Regions from separate parts of the Levilactobacillus sp. HBUAS70063 genome, predicted to be linked through region 2. Evidence: predicted binding sites of a transcription regulator. Region 2 holds the regulator's gene; each other region holds the start of a gene.
The links. The regulator LexA, encoded in region 2, represses DNA repair genes until DNA is damaged. The targets are predictions, from matches to a motif close to CNAACANNTGTTNG.
Positions count from the first base shown of each region.

Region 1: a site for LexA is predicted at 6,094-6,107, ahead of dinB (DNA polymerase IV). Genes of this name have one in related genera too.
Region 3: a site for LexA is predicted at 5,538-5,551, ahead of V8I28_RS08675 (Y-family DNA polymerase). Genes of this name have one in related genera too.

Region 1 is NZ_JBANSM010000004.1:313,456-321,266, forward strand. Features, by position in the region: gene mutL (DNA mismatch repair endonuclease MutL) at 1-1,508, shown strand, start outside; gene ruvA (Holliday junction branch migration protein RuvA) at 1,611-2,216, shown strand; gene ruvB (Holliday junction branch migration DNA helicase RuvB) at 2,249-3,268, shown strand; gene queA (tRNA preQ1(34) S-adenosylmethionine ribosyltransferase-isomerase QueA) at 3,282-4,316, shown strand; gene tgt (tRNA guanosine(34) transglycosylase Tgt) at 4,331-5,473, shown strand; gene yajC (preprotein translocase subunit YajC) at 5,545-5,994, shown strand; gene dinB (DNA polymerase IV) at 6,151-7,266, shown strand; gene V8I28_RS08325 (DHH family phosphoesterase) at 7,366-7,811, shown strand, end outside.
Region 2 is NZ_JBANSM010000001.1:384,606-392,416, reverse strand. Features, by position in the region: gene V8I28_RS01905 (hypothetical protein) at 1-385, opposite strand, end outside; partial or broken gene V8I28_RS01900 (nucleoside 2-deoxyribosyltransferase) at 607-1,048, shown strand; gene lexA (transcriptional repressor LexA) at 1,163-1,792, opposite strand; gene V8I28_RS01890 (DUF896 domain-containing protein) at 2,050-2,301, shown strand; gene V8I28_RS01885 (YneF family protein) at 2,401-2,628, shown strand; gene V8I28_RS01880 (ABC transporter ATP-binding protein) at 2,762-4,522, shown strand; gene V8I28_RS01875 (ABC transporter ATP-binding protein) at 4,512-6,305, shown strand; gene V8I28_RS01870 (lysophospholipid acyltransferase family protein) at 6,479-7,129, opposite strand; gene V8I28_RS01865 (tRNA1(Val) (adenine(37)-N6)-methyltransferase) at 7,230-7,811, shown strand, end outside.
Region 3 is NZ_JBANSM010000005.1:11,053-18,863, reverse strand. Features, by position in the region: gene V8I28_RS08705 (ABC transporter ATP-binding protein) at 1-415, shown strand, start outside; gene V8I28_RS08700 (ABC transporter permease) at 412-1,179, shown strand; gene V8I28_RS08695 (oxidoreductase) at 1,192-2,028, shown strand; TPP riboswitch at 2,076-2,181, shown strand; gene thiM (hydroxyethylthiazole kinase) at 2,787-3,575, shown strand; gene thiD (bifunctional hydroxymethylpyrimidine kinase/phosphomethylpyrimidine kinase) at 3,592-4,407, shown strand; gene thiE (thiamine phosphate synthase) at 4,407-5,066, shown strand; gene V8I28_RS08675 (Y-family DNA polymerase) at 5,586-6,884, shown strand; gene V8I28_RS08670 (hypothetical protein) at 6,877-7,185, shown strand; gene V8I28_RS08665 (hypothetical protein) at 7,200-7,595, shown strand.

The DNA of each region.
Region 1 (7,811 bases), on a different contig from region 2:
CCACGGAATTAGCCCGGATTACCGACATCGTCAACCGCCTCGCGCTGAGCTACCCGGACATCGCCTTTTCGCTGGTACACAACGGTCGCGAGCTCACCCGCACGGCCGGCCGAGGCGATCTCCAGCAGGTGATTGCCGGCATCTATGGCGTTCAGAGCGCTCGGAAGATGGTGGCGATCAACGGGTCCAACCCGGACTTCAAGGTGACGGGCTATGTCAGCCTCCCGGAATTGACGCGAGCCAGCCGCCAGTACATTTCGCTACTGCTTAACGGGCGATACATCCACAACTTTCAGTTGAGTAAGGCGCTGATTGCCGGGTACGGGTCGAAGCTGATGGTGGGCCGGTACCCTCTGGCCGTGCTGGACATTCGGATGGACCCGCTGCTCGTGGATGTGAACGTTCACCCCACGAAGCAGGAGGTCCGTATTAGCCAGGAGCCGGAGCTGACGCAGCTGATTCAGGAGACGGTCTTCAAACGCTTGTCGACCGAAAATCTCATTCCGGACGTGTTCAACGAGTTGCCGCAGCAAAAGACCGCGGAGCCGGCCACCGACCAACTGACGATGGCGTTAAACGACGCGTCCACGAAGTATGAGATGTCCAGTTCGGCGGCTCAGCAACCGGTCGCCGCGGCGCCAACGCCGGCCCCCACTAACGCTGGTCCGCAACCTTTACAGACGCCGGAAGAAGTGCCGGTTGAGCCGGTGGTGGTTCATCAGCGCACGGACTTCCAGCTACCGGCCATGCAGGCGTTTGACGCGAAATACCAAACGGAACAGCCCGCGGCGCCGCTGGGCGGTGGACGCGAATCGGCGGCCGAACAACCCGCGGTCGCCGCGCCAACCACGCCGCAACCGCAAGCCACTCAGCTGACGGAAGCCCAGCCGCAACGCTTCCCCGAACTGCGCTACCTAGGTCAGGTGCACGGCACCTACTTGCTGGCGGAGGCCGATGATGGCCTGTATCTGATTGACCAGCACGCCGCTCAGGAACGCGTGAACTACGAGTTTTATCGTCAGGCCATCGGCGAGGTCAGTGACGACGAGCAGAAATTGTTGGTGCCCATCGTCTTGGATTATCCGACCACCGATGTCTTGGAGCTCAGCAATCACATCGACACGCTGAATAGCGTGGGCGTTCATCTGGAAGCCTTTGGCCCGAATAGTTTCATCGTCCACGAGCATCCGACGTGGTTCAAGGCCGGTCAGGAGACCGATACCCTCAAGGAAATGGTGGACTGGGTCTTAAAGGACGGTAAGATCTCGGTGGCGGCGTTCCGCGAGAAGACGGCCATCATGATGAGCTGCAAACGGGCGATTAAGGCCAATCATCACTTGGACGATCAGCAGGCCCGCGCGCTTTTGAAGAAGCTGGCGACGGCCGAGAATCCCTTCAACTGTCCACACGGGCGGCCGGTCTTGGTTCACCTGACGGATCAGGACTTGGAGAAGCTGTTCAAACGAATTCAGGATCCGCACCATAGCGGCGACGACTGGGGCGAATAGACCCTTGCCCGGATGACCACACAATTTCACTGCAGATCTGTGGCGAATATGGTACAATTTAAAAAGCAAACATACGTTTTCTTAAAGGAGATTAAACCGGTCATGTATGAATACCTTCACGGTGTCATTGCCGCGGTGTACCCGGACCATGTGGTGGTCGACGTCAATGGGGTGGGGTACCTGGTCAATACGGCCAACCCCTACCGGTATCAGGTCGCTTCGAAGGCCGTTACCATTTACGTCTACCAAGCCGTGAGCGATACGGCGCAGACCCTCTATGGGTTCCAAGACTTCGCGGAAAAGCAATTATTCTTAAAACTCATCAACGTTAACGGCATCGGGCCCAAGAGTGCGCTGGCCATTCTGGCCAATCCGGACCATCAAGGGCTGATGCAGGCCATCCGGACCAATGACGTGAGTTTCTTAACGAAGTTCCCCGGGGTGGGGAAGAAGACGGCCGGTCAGATTGTCCTGGACCTTCAGGGCAAGTTGGACGACCTCGAACCCGCCGACGATGGCGAACTCTTCACGCCCGAGGTTGCCGCGACTGGCGGGGACAACCCGCAGTTAGACGATGCTCTGGCCGCCCTGACGGCGTTGGGGTACCGGGAAGCGGCGGTTAAAAAGGTGACGCCGAAGTTGAAGCAATTTGCTGGGAAATCGACCAACGATTATCTCAGTGAAGGCTTACGTTTACTGACGAAATAACGCAACGGATTAACCCGAAAGGAGGCTAAATGATGGCTGATGATCGACTGGTATCGCCGGAACCAGAGGACAGCAACGAAGATTCAATCGAAAAATCACTGCGGCCGCAAACGTTGGCGCAGTACATTGGGCAGGATCCAATCAAACACGAGCTCAGTGTCTACATTCAGGCGGCTAAGCAACGCGAGGAATCCCTCGATCACGTCTTACTCTATGGCCCGCCCGGTCTGGGGAAGACGACCCTAGCCATGGTAATTGCTAACGAGATGGGCGTGCACATCCGCACGACCAGCGGCCCGGCAATCGAAAAGCCGGGAGACCTCGTGGCCCTATTAAACGAGCTACAGCCCGGCGATATTCTATTCATTGACGAAATTCACCGGCTACCGAAGATTGTTGAAGAAATGCTGTACTCCGCGATGGAAGACTTTTACATCGATATCGTGGTGGGGCAGGGGCCAACCGCCCATCCCGTGCATTTCCCACTGCCACCATTTACGCTGATTGGGGCGACCACCCGAGCCGGGCTACTGTCCGCGCCACTGCGGGATCGCTTCGGCATTGTGGAGCACATGGCCTACTACCAGACGGCCGACCTACAAGAGATTGTGGAGCGGTCCGCCGATATCTTTAACACCACGATTGCCACGGAAGGCGCCCACGAGGTTGCCCTGCGTTCACGGGGGACGCCGCGGATTGCGAACCGCTTGCTCAAGCGAATTCGGGACTTCGCGGAGGTCTCCCCGGACCATTCCACCATCGACCGGGCCATTGTGGACCACGCGCTGACGCTATTGCGCGTGGATTCGGCGGGACTGGACCCGACCGATATCAAGTTACTCCGCACCATGATTGACTTTTACGATGGTGGACCGGTCGGGTTAAACACGCTGGCGGCCAACATTGGTGAAGAGACCGAGACCGTGGCGGCCATGTATGAGCCGTACCTCTTACAACGGGGATACTTAAAACGTACGGCGCGCGGCCGCGTGGTCACGCCCGCCGGCTATGACCACTTAGGATTGCCGATGCCACATCAGGATAACGCGTAAAGGAGCGACCACCATGGGATATACCTTAGATGATTTTGATTACGACTTGCCACACGAACTGATTGCGCAGACCCCGATTAAGCAGCGGGACACGTCGCGCTTGTTAGTGTTGGACCACACGGCGCACACCTTAGAAGATAAGCATTTCTACGATATTTTGGATGAACTCCACGCGGGGGATGCCGTGGTCATGAACGACTCACGGGTTATGCCCGCGCGACTCTACGGGATTCGCGAGGAAACCGGCGGGCACGTGGAAGTCCTGTTGTTGCATAACGTGGCGGGTGATGTGTGGGAGACCCTGATGAAGCCCGCCAAACGCCTGCACGTGGGGACGGTCATCAGCTTTGGCGATGGCCAGCTGACCGCAACCATCACGGAAGAACGGGACGAGGGCATTCGCCTGATTGAATTCCACTACACCGGTATCTTTATGGAAATTCTGGAACAACTCGGTGAGATGCCGTTGCCGCCTTACATCAAGGCCAAACTCGACGACCCCGACCGTTACCAGACGGTCTACGCCAAGGAAAACGGTTCGGCCGCGGCACCGACGGCGGGTCTGCACTGGACGCAGGACCTGTTGGCCAAAGTGGCGGCCAAGGGCGTTAAACTGGTTTACGTGACGTTGCACGTGGGATTAGGGACTTTCCGACCGGTGGAAGAAGCCAACATCGACGATCATAAGATGCACAGCGAATTCTACCGCCTGGATGCCGCCGCGGCACAGACGTTGAATGACGTACGGGCCCATGGGGGGCGGATCATCGCGACCGGGACGACGTCGATTCGGACGCTGGAGACCATCGGGAGTAAATTTCACGGTGAGATTAAGCCCGATTCCGGGTGGACCGATATCTTCATCAAGCCGGGTTATCAGTGGCAGGTGGTTGATGCGTTTATTACCAACTTCCACCTCCCCAAGTCCACGCTCGTCATGTTGGTAGCGGCCTTTACCGGTCGTGACCAGATTCTTAACGCCTATCAGCACGCCATTAAGGAACGCTATCGCTTCTTTAGTTTTGGCGATGCCATGTTTATCAAGTAAACGGAGGATGATCCATGGAACCCGCGATTAAGTATCGCCTGTTAAAAACAGAAAAGCATACGGGCGCCCGGTTGGGGGAATTGATTACCCCACACGGCACCTTTAAGACGCCGATGTTCATGCCGGTGGGCACGCAAGCCACCGTGAAGAATATCAGTCCCGATGAACTCGATGAGATGGGGTCTCAGGTGATTTTGGCCAACACCTATCACCTGTGGCTCCAGCCGGGTCCCGACCTGATCGAAGAGGCCGGGGGGCTGCATAAGTTCATGAACTGGAATAAGGGCATTTTGACCGATTCCGGGGGCTTTCAGGTGTGGTCGCTATCTAAGCACCGCAAGCTGACCGAGGAGGGCGTTCACTTTAGAAATGAAGTCAACGGCGATCGCCTATTCCTATCGCCCGAAAAGGCCATTAATATTGAAAATAAATTGGGGCCAGACATCATGATGAGTCTCGATGAGTGCCCGCCCTTTTTCGAAAGTTACGAGTACGTCAAGCAATCCGTCGAGCGGACCAGCCGCTGGGCGGAACGGGGCTTAAAGGCTCACGCCCATCCCGACTACCAAGGCTTATTTGGTATTGTGCAGGGGGCCGGCTACGAGGACTTGCGGCGGCAATCGGCCAAGGACTTGGTCAGCCTGGACTTTCCGGGCTATTCCATTGGTGGACTGTCCGTTGGTGAATCCAAAGAAGAGATGAACCGGGTGCTGGCCTTTACCACACCACTCTTGCCCGAGAACAAGCCCCGTTATCTGATGGGCGTTGGGACCGCCGATTCCCTGATTGACGGCGTGATTCGCGGGGTGGACATGTTCGATTGCGTCTTGCCCACGCGAATTGGCCGGAAGGGAACCTGCATGACCAGCCGGGGTCGACTAGTGGTGAAGAATGCCGCGTACGCCCATGACTTCGGGCCGCTGGACCCCGAGTGTGACTGCTACGTCTGCCGGAATTACAGCCGGGCCTACCTGCGCCACTTGTTTAAGGCCGACGAGTACTTCGGTCAGCGTTTGGCCAGCTACCATAACCTGTACTTCCTGCACAACCTGATGAAGCGGGTCCGGCAAGCCATTTGGGACGATAATTTACTAGAATTACGCGAGTCCGTGTTTGAAAAGTACGGTTATAATGCCGAACATCCCAAGAACTTTTAGAAATAATTGGACGGAATCCCTTGGTTCTGGTAAAGTGGTTCAGTAGAGACGATACGAAGGAGTGAACGAACGTGTTTGGAAATTTAGTAATTGCAGCCGGCGGGGCTAGCCAGTATTCTACAATTTTTATCTTAGTTATCTTCTTGGCCCTGATGTACTTCTTGATGTTGCGGCCACAACAAAAGCAACAAAAGAAGCACCGTGATATGATGAGCGAGTTAAAGAAGGGTGACCACGTGGTAACGATTGGTCGCTTACACGGTGTCATTGATGAAATCAATCAAACCGATAAGACGGTCACTTTGGATTGTGACGGGATTTACTTGGTCTTTGACTTACGGGCGATTTCCTCAGTTACGGCGCAAGCACCAGCCGCTGTTACGGCACCAGCTGCCGCAGCAACGAGTGAAGCGACTAGCGAAGAACAACCTGCTGAAAGTGCCGCTGATGATTCAGCCGACACGGCCGACAGTGCCGCCGCAGATAGCGACAGTGCTGACAAGGATGACGCAGCTAAATAAGGTTTAACGTGACTCACTGGCAACGGGGTTGTCGGCGAGTTGGAGGACTGACTCAATACGGGTCGGTCTTTTTTTGTCCCGGATAAATTTAGTTGAGAACAAACGTCTGTTCGGTTATAATTTAGGCAAGATGCGTTTAAACTGGGAGGTGGTCCGATGCAACCGGCGGCAAAATTCACACAACGTAAAATTATTCATGTGGATATGGATGCCTTTTACGCGTCCATTGAGGAGCGTGACCATCCGGCGTTCAAGGGCCACCCGTTGATTGTGGCCCAGGATCCCCGTAAGACCGGGGGCCGTGGCGTGGTGACCACCGCCAACTACATTGCCCGACAGACCGGGGTGCATTCGGCGATGAATGCCAACGAGGCACTGAAGCTCTGTCCCAACGCCATCTTTAAGACGCCGGATTTTCCGCGCTATCGCCAGGTTTCCGATCAGATTCACGCCATTTTTCATGAATATACCGATAAGATTGAGACGGTTGCCTTTGACGAAGCCTACCTGGACGTCACGGAGAACAAGCACCACTTACACTCGGCGGTTCAGGTGGCCCACGCCATTCAGGCGGAAATCTTCGACCAGACGCACTTGACCTGTTCCACCGGGATTTCTTACAGCAAATTCTTGGCCAAGGAGGCCTCGGACTTCCGGAAACCGGCCGGGGTCTGCGTCATTTTGCCGGAGGACGCCCACGACTTTCTCATGGCGTTGCCGATCGAACGCTTCCGCGGCGTGGGGAAGAAGACCGTCCCCAAGATGCATGAACTGGGGATTCTAAACGGGGCCGACCTGTATCAGCGCACCCAGTTAGAACTGATTCACGACTTCGGTAAATTTGGTTACGTGCTCTACCAGCGGGTTCGCGGCATCGATGAACGGCCGGTCGAGTACCAGCGCGAACGTAAGTCGATTGGTAAGGAGCGCACCTATGGGCCGCCGTTGACCACGACGGGTGAGGTGGAAAGCCAGTTGCAACGCCTGGCCGAGATGGTGGCCGCCACGGTCCAAAAGAAGCAGCGCCACGGCAAGACGCTGGTTCTCAAGCTACGGGACAGCCAGTTCAACACGATTACCAAGCGGGTGACGCAATCTGACTTTATCGCCAACGACGCCGCGGTCTACTACGAGTTGGCGTTGGAAATTTATCAGGGTGTGGCCCGCGACGACGAGCAGGTCCGGCTGTTAGGCATTACACTGACGGGCTTGGCGCCACAAACGTTTGAGGAACTCAAGCTACCGTTATTCGGTGGCGACGGGCCACGTTGAAAGACTTCCTTTGAAATTACCCCGTAAAACTTGTATACTGAAACGCGGTATCAACGCAATTGCGCTGGAAAATCGGATAGAAAATGGGTGAGCACCACAATGAGCATTAAAAATGATATTTTAGCAGAAATTAAAAAATACGACACCATCATTATTCATCGACACCAACGGCCAGATCCCGATTGTATCGGGGCTCAGTTGGCGTTACGAGACATCTTACGAACCAGCTTTCCGGATAAGACCGTTTATGCGGTGGGCAAACACTACCCCGGGTTTGACTGGATGGGTCAGGCCGACCAGGACGTCAGCGATGACGCCTACCAGGACGCGTTAGTCATCGTGGTCGATACGGCCAACCAGCCGCGCGTCGATGATGAACGCTGGTCCACGGGGAAGGCCGTGGTCAAGATTGACCATCACCCTAACGAGGATGCCTTTGGCGATCTCCAATGGGTGGTGGACCAGGTGTCCAGTACCTCGGAGATGTTATACGATTGGTTTGCCGCTAACGAAGCCGACCTGACCATGCCCGCCGATGCCGCGCG
Region 2 (7,811 bases):
GGTCGCTGTTGGTGACGGTTAGCGTATAGGTCTTGCTGGCGGCGTCAAAGGTGACGTCCCCCAGCTTGGTCAGGGCCTTAGCCAACTGTTGCTGCACGCTTTTCTCGTTGTCCGCCTGCGTGACACCGCTAGAACTCGCGGAGAAGGCCTGTCCGGACGGCGAACTAATCTGGGACTGTTTTTTGGCCGTGTGCGTGGCTGGTGCTGTCGACTGATGCGACCAGTACGGCAATTTCCAGATGGCAAAAACCGTTCCCAGCAGTGCCACCGCCAGCAGTAGGCTGACGCCGACCTTTGAGCCCCCGTTTTGAATGACCGTCAGCAGTGAGAAACCCGCAATTATCGTAATTAACCCACCCATGATTGCAAATCCAAGAATCATCATTTTACTTGCCCCCAATGTGAAGTGCTCTCAGTATAGCATGAAACAATTCGCTCGTGAAAGGGCTACCGCGAACCGTCGCTCAAATTCGAATAATATTAACAGATTTATTAAATTAGGCGGCCTTAACGTTTTATAACCGAATATTAATTAAAATGTTGTCGCTAAAAGTTAATGTTTCCGGTATAATAAGAACCATATTTGAGAGAAATGAGGAGATTAGTGTGACCAATGTTTATTTAGCAGGACCCTTCTTCGATGATGAACAGATTTCGCGGATTGAACGGGTGGAACAGGCCTTAGCCGCTAACCCCCCGCGTGAACAGCTTCTTTAGCCCACGGAAGAATGAAATCCCGGGGTTAACCATGGGGACCCCCGAGTGGGCCACGCAAACCTTCCAAATGGACGTCAACCAGATCGATCAGGCCGATGTTGTGGTGGGGATGGTTGACTTTGTCGATGACCAGGTGGATTCCGGCACCGCCTTTGAGATTGGCTATGCCTTCCACAGCAAGAAGCCGGTGGTCATCTTACATGAAAAGGACACGACCCTGAATCTCATGATTGCCGAGGGCCTTCACGCTTACGTGCGCGAAGCCGAGGCCTTGGCCGCCTACGACTTTTCGACGCTGCCAGAGAGCCACTACCATGGTGATGTCATCTAGAACTAAAAGAAGTGCGATCGGGCTAGCCAAGCGGCTGGTGACGATCGCACTTTTAGGTTTGTGGCGAAACGAAAGGCGCTAGGACCCGTTAGCCTAGCGCCTTAATTGACCATTTTAGTGAACGTCGTCGCGGAAGAGACCGACGACCTTACCTAAGATGCTGACATTGTTGAGAATGATGGGCGCCATCGTGTCGTTTTCCGGTTGGAGGCGGAAGTGGTCGGCCTCCTTGAAGAAGCGTTTGCACGTGGCTTCGTTATCCTCGGTCATGGCGATCACGATATCGCCATTGTCGGCGTTCTGTTGCCGGCGGACAATGACCTGGTCACCGTTGAGAATCCCAATGTTAATCATACTTTCCCCGCGGATAGTCAACATGAAGAGTTGATCGTCGTCCCGTTCAAACTCGGGTGGAACTGGGAAGTAATCCGTGGCTTCCTGCACGGCTAGGATGGGTTCCCCGGCGGTAACGGTCCCGAGAACGGGGATTCGCGTCTGTTGTTCGTGAACACCCAATTCCTCCAGACCAGCCGGCGTGACTTCCAGTGCCCGTGGCTTGGTGGGGTCCTTGGTCAACAGGCCCTTTTTTTCCAGGCGGGCGATGTGGCCGTGTACCGTAGAGGTCGAGGACAGGGAGACGGCTTCGCCAATTTCACGGACGGTCGGCGGATACCCTTTTTCATTTACCCGTTCCCAAATGAAGCGCAGGACGGCTAACTGTTTACTTTCAGAAGCTTTACTCATTTTTGCCACCTCGTTCGTCATTCGTAGTATAGTTTAATCACAGTGTAGCATACGTTCGCCACGTTTTCAAACAGATGTTCGGTTAAACGAGTTGAAATCTGAAATTAACCCTGATATGATAGGGCATGTCTTGAAACAACCGGATAAATTCTCCGCGCGATTCAATGGAGAACCTCGCGCACAATGGCGATGGGGTGACGACAGGCCCGGTCGCTTACCGATCGAGCGTTAAAAAATTAATTAAAGGAGGGCTGTTCATGGCGGAAGAAACGATGGACACCTTATTGGTACGGATCAACGAATTGGCACACAAGGCCAAGACGAGTGAGGGCTTAACTGCTGAAGAAACGGCTGAACGGGCCACGCTAAGGCAGAAGTACCTCAAGTTATTCCGGGCCAGCTTCAAGAGCCAGGTCGAAATGATGCAGGTTTACGACAAAAACGGCAAGGAAGTCACACCGGAAAAGGTCCGTAATATTCAGCGCAAAAAGGGTTTACGCGACAATTAATTCAGGGAGCGGGTCTTTTTACCGGATTCGCTCTTTTATTTTGCGTTAAGTTTGTGTAAAATTGTAAAATGAATGACTGCAAAAAAGGAGGGGAATACCTTGTCAACTTGGATTTGGATCATTATCGTCATCGTTGTCGGCCTGGGCTGTGCTGCCGGGGGCTTCTTCGGTGCCCGTAAGTACATGGAAAACTACCTGAAAGACAATCCGCCAATTAACGAAGACCAATTGCGTGCCATGATGTTGCAGATGGGGCAAAAGCCATCACAACGGAAGTTACATCAAATGATGAATGCGATGCAACAAAACGCGCACAACAAAAAATAGGTCTGGTTTTACTGACGACTCGCTTCCGGTTTTCCTGGGGGCGAGTTTTTTTGTTTGCATTTTACGGGATTTTCTGTAGAATTGGAAGGTCTGTTACTTTTTTAATCATATTTTAATTTAAGGAGGGATGTTCGTGAGTATTTTTCGTAAATTAGCCTGGTACTTTCGGTTGGAATGGCGAACCTACCTGGTCGGCGTCATTGGGCTACTCTTGACGGCCATCATCGCAATTATTCCGCCGCGGATCATCGGAAACATGGTCGACGGCATTCACGGGCAAACCATGACGGGGCGCCTGCTGGTCATCGACCTGGCCTTCGTCACCCTGGCCGCGCTGGGGCAATACGCCACCCGGTACCTTTGGCGAAATGCCATCTGGGGTGGGGCGGCCCACCTGGAACAGCTCCTGCGAAATCGCCTGTTCAATCACTTCATGGTGATGGACCGGGAATTCTATCAGCATTACCGAACCGGGGATCTCATGGCCCACGCCACCAACGACTTGGAAGCCGTGCAACGGGTGGCCGGCGGGGGGATTCTCCAGTTCGCCGATGCCATCATCACGGGGGGCACGACGCTGATTGCGATGATGACGCTGATTGACTGGCGCTTGACGCTGATCGCCATCATTCCGTTTCCATTTCTCGCCGTCATTTCGTGGTTCTTGGGTCAACGGATTCACCGGGCCTTCGGGGCGTCTCAGGCGGCCTTCTCGCGGCTCAACAACAAGGCCCAGGAAAGCATTAGCGGCATCAAGGTCATCAAGGCGTTGGGTCAAGAGGCCGATGACGTGGCGGACTTCGATCAGCAGGTTGATCAGACCATTAAGATTAACCGACGCGTCAACCGGCTAGACTCGCTCTTTGATCCGGCCATCACGCTGGTGATTTCATTTTCTTACGTGGCGACCATCGTCTTGGGTGGGCTTTTCGTCACCCACAACGTCATCACGATTGGCAATCTGGTTTCCTTCATTAGCTATTTGGCCATGATGGTCTGGCCGATGTTTGCCGTGGGGATGCTCTTTAACACCATGGAACGGGGTAATGCCAGTTACGACCGGGTCATGGAGCTTCTGAACCAGAAGACCCACATTATTGATCGGGTCAATGGGTTAAAGACGCGGCCAACCGGGACCCTGAGCTATCACGTTAAACGGTTCGACTATCCCGATGATGCTGGGGCCAGCCTGCAACAGATTGACTTCGATCTGCAGGCAGGGAAGACGCTGGGCATTGTCGGCCGGGTCGGTGCCGGTAAATCGACGATCATGAAGCTGATTCTTCGGGAATTCGACGCCTACGATGGCGAGATTCGCTTCGGCGGCCACCCTATCAAGGACTACGCGCTGGACAGCTACCTACCGGCGATTGGCTACGTCCCGCAGGAGAGTTTCCTTTTCTCCTCCAATATTTTTGAAAACATTCGTTTCGCTAAACCCGACGCCACGCAGGCAGAGGTTGAGGCGGCGGCCGCCAAGAGCGACCTGGCCGGCCAGATTGCGCAATTGCCGGACGGCTACGACACTCAGGTGGGTGAAGAAGGCATTTCACTATCCGGGGGGCAACGCCAACGGATGGCGATTGCCCGGGCCCTCCTGATTAATCCGGAGCTGCTCATCTTGGACGACGCGTTATCCGCGGTGGATGCCGAGACCGAGGCCGAGATTCTAGAGAACCTCAAGGCCGAACGGGCAAATAAGACCACCATCATTTCCGCGCATCGACTGAGCTCGGTCATGGGCGCCGATGAAATTCTGGTGCTCGACCAAGGAAAGGTTGTCGAACGCGGGACCCACGCTGAGTTGATGGCGGCTCACGGCTGGTATCAACGCATGTTCAATCAGCAACAACTCGAGACGCAAGTGAAGGGAGGCGTTCGTGATGGCGGATAAACATGAATCGGCTTGGGCCCATAGTATGACGACCAGAGAACAGTGGACGGTCATCAAGCGCCTGCTAAAATTTGCGGCGCCGTATAAATGGTTCTTTATTGGATCAATTATCTTGTCGGCATTGATTAGCGGGGTCAACGTGTTCCTACCTTGGCTGTTGCAGATGTACATGGACCGTTATCTGCGGGCGGGCAACGCCACGGTGGTCATCATGTGGCTGTTTGCCGGGCTCTATTTCTTTGGCATGGTGATGCGTGCGCTGATGCAGTTCTGGCAGAACTATACCAGTACGATGGGCGCCGAGTACATGCTGGAAAATGTCCGCCGCAAACTCTTTAGCCAACTCCATGGCAAGGGGATGCGCTACTTCGATCAGACGCCGGGCGGGTCCATCCTGTCGCGGCTGATGAACGACACTATGACCTTTTCCAACTTCTGGGCGCTACTGAACACCCTAATTCTGGCCATCTTCGCGGTCGTGTCATCGTTTCTGGCCATGATCTTTACCGACGTGACGGTCGCGCTGTGGACGCTAGTCTTGGTGCCATTTCTAGGCGTCACCATCTGGTACTATCAACGCTACAGTTCCAAGGTCTACCGCCGGATGCGTGAACGCCTCAGTGAGTTGAACACGAAGCTGGCCGAGGCAATCACCGGGATCAGTGTGATTCAGGAATTCCGGCAAGAGCGCCGTACTGCCGCTAACTTCGAAACGACCAACCAGGCCTACTACGATACGCGTAAGGCCATGATTCGGACCAACTCGTTACTGCTGAGTCCCATCATTAATCTGTTCTACGCACTAGGGACGGTCATTGTCCTGAGCATCTTTGGGATGCGGGGGCTCCACGAAGTCGTGGCGGCCGGGGTGATTTATGCTTTTATTACCTACCTCAACAACTTCTACAGTCCCATGAGTAACATGATGGATAGCCTGAGTGACTTCCAGAACGGGATGGTTGCCGGGTCCCGGGTCCTGCGTGTGGTCGATGACCAAACGCTGGCCCCGGCCCAACACCCGGTCGCTGACGCCAAGATTACGCGCGGAAAGGTTGAATTCCGCCACGTGACCTTCGCCTACGACCAGGAACATCCGGTCTTAAAGGACGTGTCCTTCGTGGCCGAACCCGGCCAAACCGTGGCCTTAGTCGGACAAACAGGGTCCGGGAAGACCTCGACGATTAACGTCCTCATGCGCTTCTACGAATTCCAATCCGGTGAGGTGCTCATCGATGACCGCGACATTCGCGAGTATCCGGCCGCGGAGTTGCGGTCGAAGATGGGACTGGTTCTTCAGGAACCCCAACTCTTCTACGGCGACATTCAGACCAACATTCGGATGTTTGACAACAGTATTTCCGATGCTCAGGTTGAGCGCGCGGCGCACTTCGTCCAGGCCGACGACTTCATTGACCAGTTGCCCGAGGGCTACGCCACGCCCGTGTTGGAACGGGGGACGGAGTACTCGGCCGGCCAACGCCAGCTCATCACCTTCGCTCGAACGGTGGTGACCGATCCGAAGATTCTGATTCTGGATGAGGCCACGGCTAACGTGGATACCGAAACGGAAACGATGATTCAGAACGGTCTGTCGCGGATTCAGGAAAACCGCACCACGATTGCGATTACCCACCGGTTATCCACCATTCAAAATGCCGATCTGATTCTGGTGCTAAACCACGGCAAGATTGTGGAACGCGGCACCAACGACGACTTGATGCAAAAGCGGGGGTACTACTACGACATGATTCAGCTGCAAAATGCGGCCCACGTGGCGGAGTAGTCAGGCCATTTAGGCCCGCTACTTATTACTAAATGTATTTTTGCCCAAATTTGTTGCACGACTAGCGATAAAACTTTTGAACAATTGCGTGCCCACCCACTGATTAGGGGGCAACAGTAAACTAAAAGACCGTTTCAGCCCACACCGGTTGTGAGTTGAAACGGTCTTTAATTTTAGTCTTGTTTTTCTTTTTCCTTTTCTTTTTCACCCGTCACATCGACGTATTCGAAGTTGGGGTTAATCTGCTTGTCCAGGGCGTTGAAGGCCGCTTGCATCTGCTGTTCGATGTCGGCCTGCCCGGCTTCGTCCAACTTTAATTTGCGGTCGATGGTGATGGGGTCACCGAAGGCCACCGTGACGCGCTTCCTGGAGAACAGGCGCTTAAACGTCAACGGTCCCTGATAGACGGCGGGCACCAGTGGCACCTTGGCCATCTTGGCAATGACGGCCGCGCCCCCCTTGAGTTCCTGCGAATGCCGGGAACCGGAAGGAAACATGATGAGTGAGAGCTCGCCTTTGCGTAGAATCCGGACCGGTGTTTTGATGGCGGAAGGCCCAGGATGTTCCCGATTTACCGAAAAACCATTGACATGGTAGAGCAGCCATCGGAAAATGGAGTTTTGGAACAGCTCTTCTTTGGCCATAAAACTAAACTTTCGGGGACTGGCCGCTAACGCAAAGTAGACGGGGTCAAACCAGGTTCGGTGGGGACCAACGAGGACGTAGGGCCCATCGGGTAATTTTTCACGGTTGAGGTATTTGGCCTTACCGTTTACGATAAATAGGATGACGCGGATAACGTTCCGCAGAAACGAATAAAACATAGGTTGTGCTCCTCTCGCAGTGAATCTAATGCATCTAGTATGCAAAAAAACGACCGGGGTTGCAAGTAATCTTAACGAAAAATGAAAGAAGGTGGGGCGCGTGACGACCCCAGAATTAAAGCCGGGCGAACGAATTGACCAGCTTTACAGTCAAGATATTCAAATTATTCAAAGTCCCGAGGTCTTCGCTTTTTCCCTAGACGCCGTGTTGCTGGCGGACTTCGCCAAGCTCCCGGCCCGGTCGGCCAGTCAGACCGTGGACCTGTGTGCGGGAAACGGCGCGGTGGGACTCTTCATGAGTGCCAAGACCCGTGGCAAAATCGCCGAGGTGGAGATTCAGCCACGATTGGCCGACATGGCCCGGCGTAGCGTGGCTCTCAATCAATTAGGCAACCGGATGACCGTGTACGAGGGCGACCTGGCCCAGGTCAACCAGTGGATTCCCAAGGACTCGGTGGATGTGGTGACCTGCAATCCGCCGTATTTCGCGGATCTTCCGGCCAGTCAGAAGAATCCCAACCAGTACCTCGCCATCGCGCGGCATGAGATTACCACGGACCTGGCGACCGTGGTGGCCACCACGAGTGGGTTGCTCAAGATGAACGGGAAGGCCTACTTCGTCCACCGGCCCGACCGCTTACTCCAATTGCTGGAGCTTATGGCGACCCATCGTCTGGCGCCC
Region 3 (7,811 bases), on a different contig from region 2:
CTACAGCTTTCAGCAGCCCACGCTTTTTGGCGAGACGGTTTACGACAACCTGGCCTTTCCCTATCAGATTCGTCAGTTGCCTTTCGACCGTCAGCGCGCCGTGGCCGCCCTGGAATACGTGGGCTTGACGGCTAACGACTTGGACAAGGCCGTCATCGACCTTTCCGGTGGTCAGCGCCAACGGGTGGCCCTTCTGCGTAACGTCATGATTTATCCGGAAGTCCTGATTCTAGACGAGGTGACGGCCGGGCTGGACGCCGAGAATAAGGCGTTTGTCTGGTCGATGGTTCGCCATTTTAACCAAGACGACGGCATCACCGTGATTGCTATTACGCACGACCAGGCGGAAATCACGGCCGCCCAGCGATTGGTCACACTAGTTAATGGCAGAATCGTTCCAGGAGGTGCACAATGAATTTAGCGGTAAATAACCAGTCGTTAATGTTGGAGTTGGGCCTGGTGATGATTGCACTAGCGATTGGCTGGCACGAGAAGCTGGGAATTGATCGGGACATGGTTATCGGCGTGGTGCGGGCGGTCATCCAACTTTTTATCGTCGGTTACCTGTTGAAGTCCGTCTTTCGCGTGAACAACGGGTGGTTGACGGGGACGCTCATCCTCATCATTATCTTTAATGCCGGTTACAATGCCAAACAGCGTAGTAACGGGATTCCCCACGCCCTGCCCATTTCCGTGGGGGCGATTCTCATCAGTACCGCCGTGACGCTGGGAGTGTTGATGCTGGCGGGGGCCATCGCCTTTATCCCGTCGCAGATGATTCCCATTGCCGGGATGATTGCGTCCAACTCGATGGTGGCCATTGGCCTGTGCTATCGCAATCTCAATGCGCAGTTCAAGCAGGAACGGCAGGCCGTCTTGGAGAAGTTGGCGCTGGGAGCGGACCTCAAGGACGCCTCCAGAGAAATCGTTCGGGACAGCATCAAGACGGGGATGCAGCCGACCATCGACTCGGCCAAGACGATGGGCATCGTGAGTTTGCCGGGGATGATGTCGGGCTTAATCTTTGCCGGGGTGGACCCGGTGCGTGCGATTAAATACCAGATTATGGTGATTTTCATGCTGACATCGGCAACCAGCATTGGGTCGGTTCTGGCCTGTTACGGGGCCTACCGCGAATTTTACAATGAACGTAAACAGTTAGTCGGTCCGTCAAATTAGGAGGTAATAAGTATGGCACATCGAAAAGTTGCGTTGGTTACAGGAGCGTCTTCGGGCATCGGCAATGCGATTGCGCGGAGCTTACATCGAAACGGCGTCACGGTCTATGCCGGGGCGCGGCGGGTGAGCCGAATGAATGATTTGGATGACTTGGGCATCACCACGCTGGCGCTGGACGTGACGAAGCCCGAGAGCGTGGAGCACGTGGTCGATCGGATTGTGAGTGAGACCGGACGAATCGATATTCTGGTGAACAACGCCGGTTACGGTCTGATGGGGGCCATCGAAGAGGTGCCGTTAGAGCAGGCACAGAACCAATTCGATGTTAACTTGTTCGGCGTGGCGCGGTTGATTCAGTCGGTCTTGCCGATGATGCGCCAGCAACACGCCGGACGGATTATCAACATTTCTTCCGTGGACGGCAAGGTGGCACAGCCCTTTGGCGGCTGGTACGTGGCGTCTAAGTTCGCCCTGGAAGGCTTGTCGGATGCCCTGCGCTTTGAACTGGCCTCCCAGGGCGTTCAGGTGGCGGTGATTGAACCGGGCGGTATCCAGTCGGAATGGTCGGACATTGCGGCGGAACATTTGCAGGAAACCTCGGCTAACGGGCCGTACGCCCAGGGTGCGAGTCGAGCGGCGGCCATCTTAACGGCGGCCAAACGCTTTGCCAGCAAGCCCCAGGTCATTGCCCGATTGGTGGACCGCGCGGCGCTGTCTCGGCGGCCCAAGACCCGCTATACGGCGGGCGCGGGTAATGAGATTCTGATTGCCCGCCGGCTGTTATCCGACAAGGCCCTCGACCATCTCTGGCGGTTAGTCGGTAAAGCCGCTGAACAGATTATCCGATAATACGAGAATCGTTGACGTAACGGGAAAACCTGTTATGCTGGAATTAACCAAAACACTAGGGGTGTCCACGATGGACTGAGATGCGGGAGTGCCCGTGATCCCTTGGAACCTGTCAAGTTGGGACTTGCGAAGGGAATGTGTCGTGGCACCTCGGGGCCGCTGGTTCACAAACCTTGTGAGCTGGCGGCCCGTTTTTTATGCCGGCAGAGCGGTGGTCGATGGACACGTCTAGTGTTGGGGAAGCTGGAGATTGGGTGGCGTCGTTTGGAAGATAGAAATCAGGGTATGCAATGGGTTGTTGCTTTCAAAACAGAATTTTGTGAACGTCCCAACGACTGAGAACTTGCCCGGATGAAAATCGACGCACGTTGAAAGCGTGAAATTTGAGATGCGCAAAGTTGCCGTAGCCGTAGGAGGCCAGGGATGGCGCCAGCCGTGGGTGCAAAGTTAGCTGGGACTAGTTGCTAGCAACCACCTCGTGTGGCAATGGCAGTGAGTAATGCTGTGTTAGCCGTGAGTGAGTCAAATCTGGGCTCAGCCGGGGCATTTTCGACTGGCGGGTTACCAGTCGAAAATGGGCGACTTGGAAACGCCGATCTTTGGCGGTTCCAAGCGAGTTTCGAGACCGTTCCTTGGCTCGAAACGTCCTTCCCCAGCGTTCCAGCCCAGATTTGGCGAACGGCAAGGCGAAGTCATATCACCAATTTCCAGTGCCAGCAATAGAACAGAAGCCAGCAGATTCCTAAGGGGGAAACACTATGAAATTAGACTTGTTAGAAACGCTACGCCAACAGAATCCCATTGTTTTTAATATCTCCAACTTCGTCACGGTTCAGGACGTGGCCAACGGGTTAAACGCGCTCGGTGCCTCACCGATCATGTCCGAAGAGGTCGCCGAGGCCGATGAAATGGTCGGTTTGGCCAATGCCGTTTGCCTGAACCTCGGGGCCTTTACCCAGCCGCAGGTCGAGCAGATTCGCAAGGTGGGCGAGCTGGCCAACCAGCACCACAAGCCGTTGGTGATTGACCCCGTGGCGGTGGGCGCGGTGACGTATCGCAAGCACGTGGCGTTGAATCTGTTGACACACTTTCAGCCGGACGTGATCCGCGGCAATGCCGGTGAGATTGCGGCATTAGCCGACGTGGATTGGCAGGCCAAGGGGATCGATGCCGGTGAGGGGACCGGCGATCTCGTGGCGATTGCGCAGGCCTGTGCGCAAAAGTTAAAGTGTGTCGTGATCCTCTCCGGGCCGACCGATATCATTACAGACGGCACGCGGGTGGTCAAGGTCCTAAACGGCACGCCGCTTTTCCAGATTCACGTGGGGTCCGGGGACATGTTGTCGAGCATCGTGGCGGCCTTCTGTGCCGTGGATGACGACTATTTCGAGGCCGCTCAGACGGCTTGCCTAGTCTTCGCGGCGATTGGTCAGCGGGTCGCCCAGGCCACGCCGAACCTCGGGGCCGGGAGCTTCATCGTCCAGTTATTGGACGGGTTACAATTGACCACGACTGCCCAGATTGAGGCAATCGCGGCTTATCAGTAGAAGGGATGTATGTAGGATGGCAAATGAATTTCCACAGACGTTAACGATCGCGGGAACCGATAGCGGGGGTGGCGCCGGTGTCATGGCCGACCTGAAGACGATGCAGGAGCGCAACGTCTTCGGCACGGCCGTGGTGGTCGCAGTGACGGCTCAAAACACACTGGGCGTTCAGGATTTCATGGCCTTACCGCAAAAATTAGTGGATGAACAGTTCGCCTCGCTGGCGGCCGACCTGAAGATTCGGGCCTGCAAGACGGGGATGTTGGCGGATGCCGAACACGTCCACGGCGTCGTCGAGAACTTGAAACGCTACGACTTCGGCCCCCTGACGGTTGACCCGGTGATGATTGCCAAGGGCGGCGCGGCGCTGTTGGCGGACGATGCCGTGACCACGGTTCGTGACGAACTGGTGCCATTGGCCGACGTCCTCACGCCGAACTTGCCGGAGGCGGAACGGTTGACCGGCGTCAAGATTACGGATGAAAAGGCGATGGAGGCTGCGGCGGTGGTCTTGCAAGACCTGGGCGCTAAGAACGTCATTATCAAAGGCGGTCACGAGACCACGCCCAAGGAAGCCCGCGACTTTGTCCTTCTCGCCGATGGCCGGTCATTCTGGTTATCCGCGCGGCGAATCGATACCGTACGGACACACGGGACTGGTGACACCCTGTCGTCGTGCATTACGGCGGAGTTGGCGAAGGGCCAGGACTTTGAGTCGGCCATTCGCATCGGCAAGGACTACGTGACGGCGGCCATTGCCAATCCGATTGCAGTTGGAAACGGCCACGGCCCGTTGAATCACTGGGCGTATGGCCAAGGAGGTGCGCAATAATGTCAGTAACTTTTGAGCCCGGTCTCTTACGGGCCTACTTTGTGGCGGGGAGCCAAGACGTTCCCGGTCAAGATTTGCGCGAGGTGTTGGCGACCATGTTACGGGCCGGCATTACCGCGTTTCAGTTCAGAGATAAGGGCGCTAGTACCTTGACGCCCGACAAGCGCCTGGCGTTAGGCCGCGACTTGCGAGAACAATGTCGCGCGGCGAGTGTGCCCTTTATCGTGGATGACGATGTGGACCTCGCCCTGGCCCTGCAGGCGGACGGAATTCACGTCGGCCAAAGCGATGAGCAGATCACCAAGGTCCTCCAGACGGTGGACGGTCGCCAGATGTTCGTGGGCCTGTCGTGTAATACGGCGGCCGAGGTGGCTCAAGCCAACCAGATCAAGGGGATTTCCTACATAGGAAGCGGCCCCATCTACCCGACCACGTCCAAGGACGATGCCGATCCGGTGATGGGCGTGGCTGGCCTGCAGGCGCTGGTGGCCCAGGCCAACGTGCCCGTGGTGGCAATTGGGGGCGTGACGGTTGCTTCGCTGCCGGCCATTGCGGCAACCGGGGCGGCCGGCGTGGCGGTGATTACGCTCTTGACGCGCAGTGACCACCCGCAGGCGGATACGCAAGCGATGCGCACGGCCTTTACCGCGACGAAATAAAGAGACGACAGCTGTCGACTACCGGAATTTTTCCGGTAATCGGCAGCTTTTTTTGGACACGGGTTAGTGTAAACGAATTGTCACTGGTTTGTAACAATTACTTAACAGCGTAACAGTAAGAAAACACAAAAAAACAGAACCAGTTCTACCGCGTTTAAGTGACGATAAACCTGATCCTGCATTTAAAGTTGAGGAAGCTAGTTGACTAGGGCTAACTTCACAAGTTCATAGTAACACGGATAGTCGAGAAATGCTACCTAAATGCCAAAATTTAAATATTCATAATTAACCGGGTTAGACGGCGGCTATTGGTGAGGGAAAGGGCCCTTTGTTCGTTGAACTAGTTTACTGAATGCTTTATTTTTTAGAATGAATGGTCTACACAGTATACCGGCAAAAGAACGGGTAGTGGTGATGGTTCGCTGGGGGGGAAGGCCGCGTTAAAAGTTTTAAAAAAAGAGGTTGCATTGCCGAACAAATGTTCGTATAATAAGAACAACAAGCGAGGGGGTTACGGACATGGATTATCGAAATGAACCGCATGGACTGTTCTTTATGATTGATAACAAGTCCTTCTACGCCAGCGTGGAGAGCGCGGCCCGGGGGCTTAATCCGTTACGGTCGGTGATTGTCGTGATGTCCGAGGCGGACAATACCGGCAGTGGGCTGGTACTAGCGGCCTCGCCCATGGCGAAAAAACTCTTCGGCATCAGCAACGTTTCGCGGCAGTATGAAGTGCCCGACGATCCCCGTATCTTAGTCGTCCCCCCGCGCATGAACCTCTATATTCAGGAGAATCTGAAGATTAATAAAATTTTCCGGGAGTACGTGGCCGATCACGACCTGTTTCCGTACTCGATCGACGAATCCATTCTGGATATGACCAAGTCCTGGCGACTGTTTGGTCGGACGCCCGAGGAGGTGGCTCGCCGGATTCAGCTCCGAATTCGTCACGAGATGGGGTTGTATACGACCGTGGGCATTGGCGAGAATCCAGTTCAGGCGAAGCTCGCTCTGGACTTGCAAGCCAAGCACGACCACGAGCTGATTGGTCGCTTGACCTATGAGACGGTGCCACAGAAGATTTGGCCGATTACCAAGCTCGAGAGTGTCTGGAGCATTGGCCATCGCACGGCGGCCCACCTCCAGCGGTTGGGGATTCATAGCATGCGCGACTTAGCCAGCGTCAATCCCTACGAATTGCAAGCGGAAATGGGCGTGATTGGTGGACAACTCTTTGCGCTGGCGTGGGGTATCGATCGCAGCCAACTCCACCAGTTGCGGCCGGCCAAGGAGAAAAGCTGGAGTAATTCGCAGGTTCTGCCCCGCGATTACCGAGCGCAACCGGAGATTGAGCTGGTGATTCGTGAGATTGCCCAGCAGACGACCTCGCGGATGCGGCACCATCACCAGCAGGCCGGGTGCGTGAGCCTAGGCATTGGGTTTGCACGTACCGGCGAAGCGGGCGATGGTCGCAGTGGTTTCCACCACAGCTGTCGCCTCGATCCCACCGATAACGTGCAGACCATTGCGGCCACGTTGTTGCGATTATTTCGCCAGCACTGGGAAGGCCAGGCCATCCGCAATATTAGCGTGGGCCTGTCGCGGCTGAATACGAGTCGGGGCCTGCAACTGGATATCTTTCAAGACCCCCACCGCCAGATTAAGGACGAGCGGTTCGACCGGGTGATTGACGAACTTCGGGATAAGTTCGGCAAGACCGCGGTCATTCCCGCCAGCAGTCTGATGCCCGGGGGCACCATGCTACGGCGCGCCGCGTTGGTGGGCGGCCACAATGGGGGGAATAGTTTTGATTGATCCCAAGCAGGAAGCGGATTTGATTTATGCGCGGCTGGCCAAGCTGTTCACGGCCCAATGGCACTGTCGGTATCGGGTGGATGTCGTGAACGACCAGTACGGCCAGACGTTTAATTTCTTCATGAATATTCAACGCCAACGGCACCGCGCTCGCTCGATACCTCTGCATACGCTACGGACAACCGACCTCGAGATCTTGGAGCAGGTCGTCAACGCGTTGCGGCAACAGACCCAGCTGTCCCTGAACTTCGTCAACTTTGGGCGGGTCCGCTGGCCGGAGAGTCAACGTTGGATTCACTAAGGAAGTGAGCCGTCATGATCTTACATCGCACACCGGACGATCGGCTGGCCGCCGAGTTCTTTCGGCGCGACTACCGGGATCGCGGCATGTTGAAATGGGGCGGGTTCTACCTGTCCGACCACACCAGCGCCTTGGCCAAGATGCACGCCGCAGAACAGGTCGAACGGCCCCACGACCAGCAACCCTTGCCGCAACTCAGTCGGCAGTTGGCCGCGGCTTGGCGATCGCAACGGCCCGTGCATCTACAGCTAAATAGCCTGGATGATAATCAGGTGTTGACCACCTTAGATGGCGTCATTGCCGGCGTCGATGCGGATCAGATCGTGGTGCGCTTGGCCACCGACCACTACCGCAAGCTACAACTCGCGGAGATTCGCTGTGTGCTGGCCGGTGACGATCAATCCAGTTAACCTTAGCGACGGGTACGGAGAGCCCCGTCGCTTTTTGACTAATAGTTAGGATAGGTAATTGGTTAATCTGCTTAATGGATTGCGCGCATAAGGGTCGCAATTTTAAGCGTTTTCAGGTATGATAGGCAGTGAAAAATGGCCCCCAGATCGTCTAATCTGAGGACCATTTGTAGCCCCACCGGTGAACGGCTGAGGACGCGCCGCCTGTCGAAACGC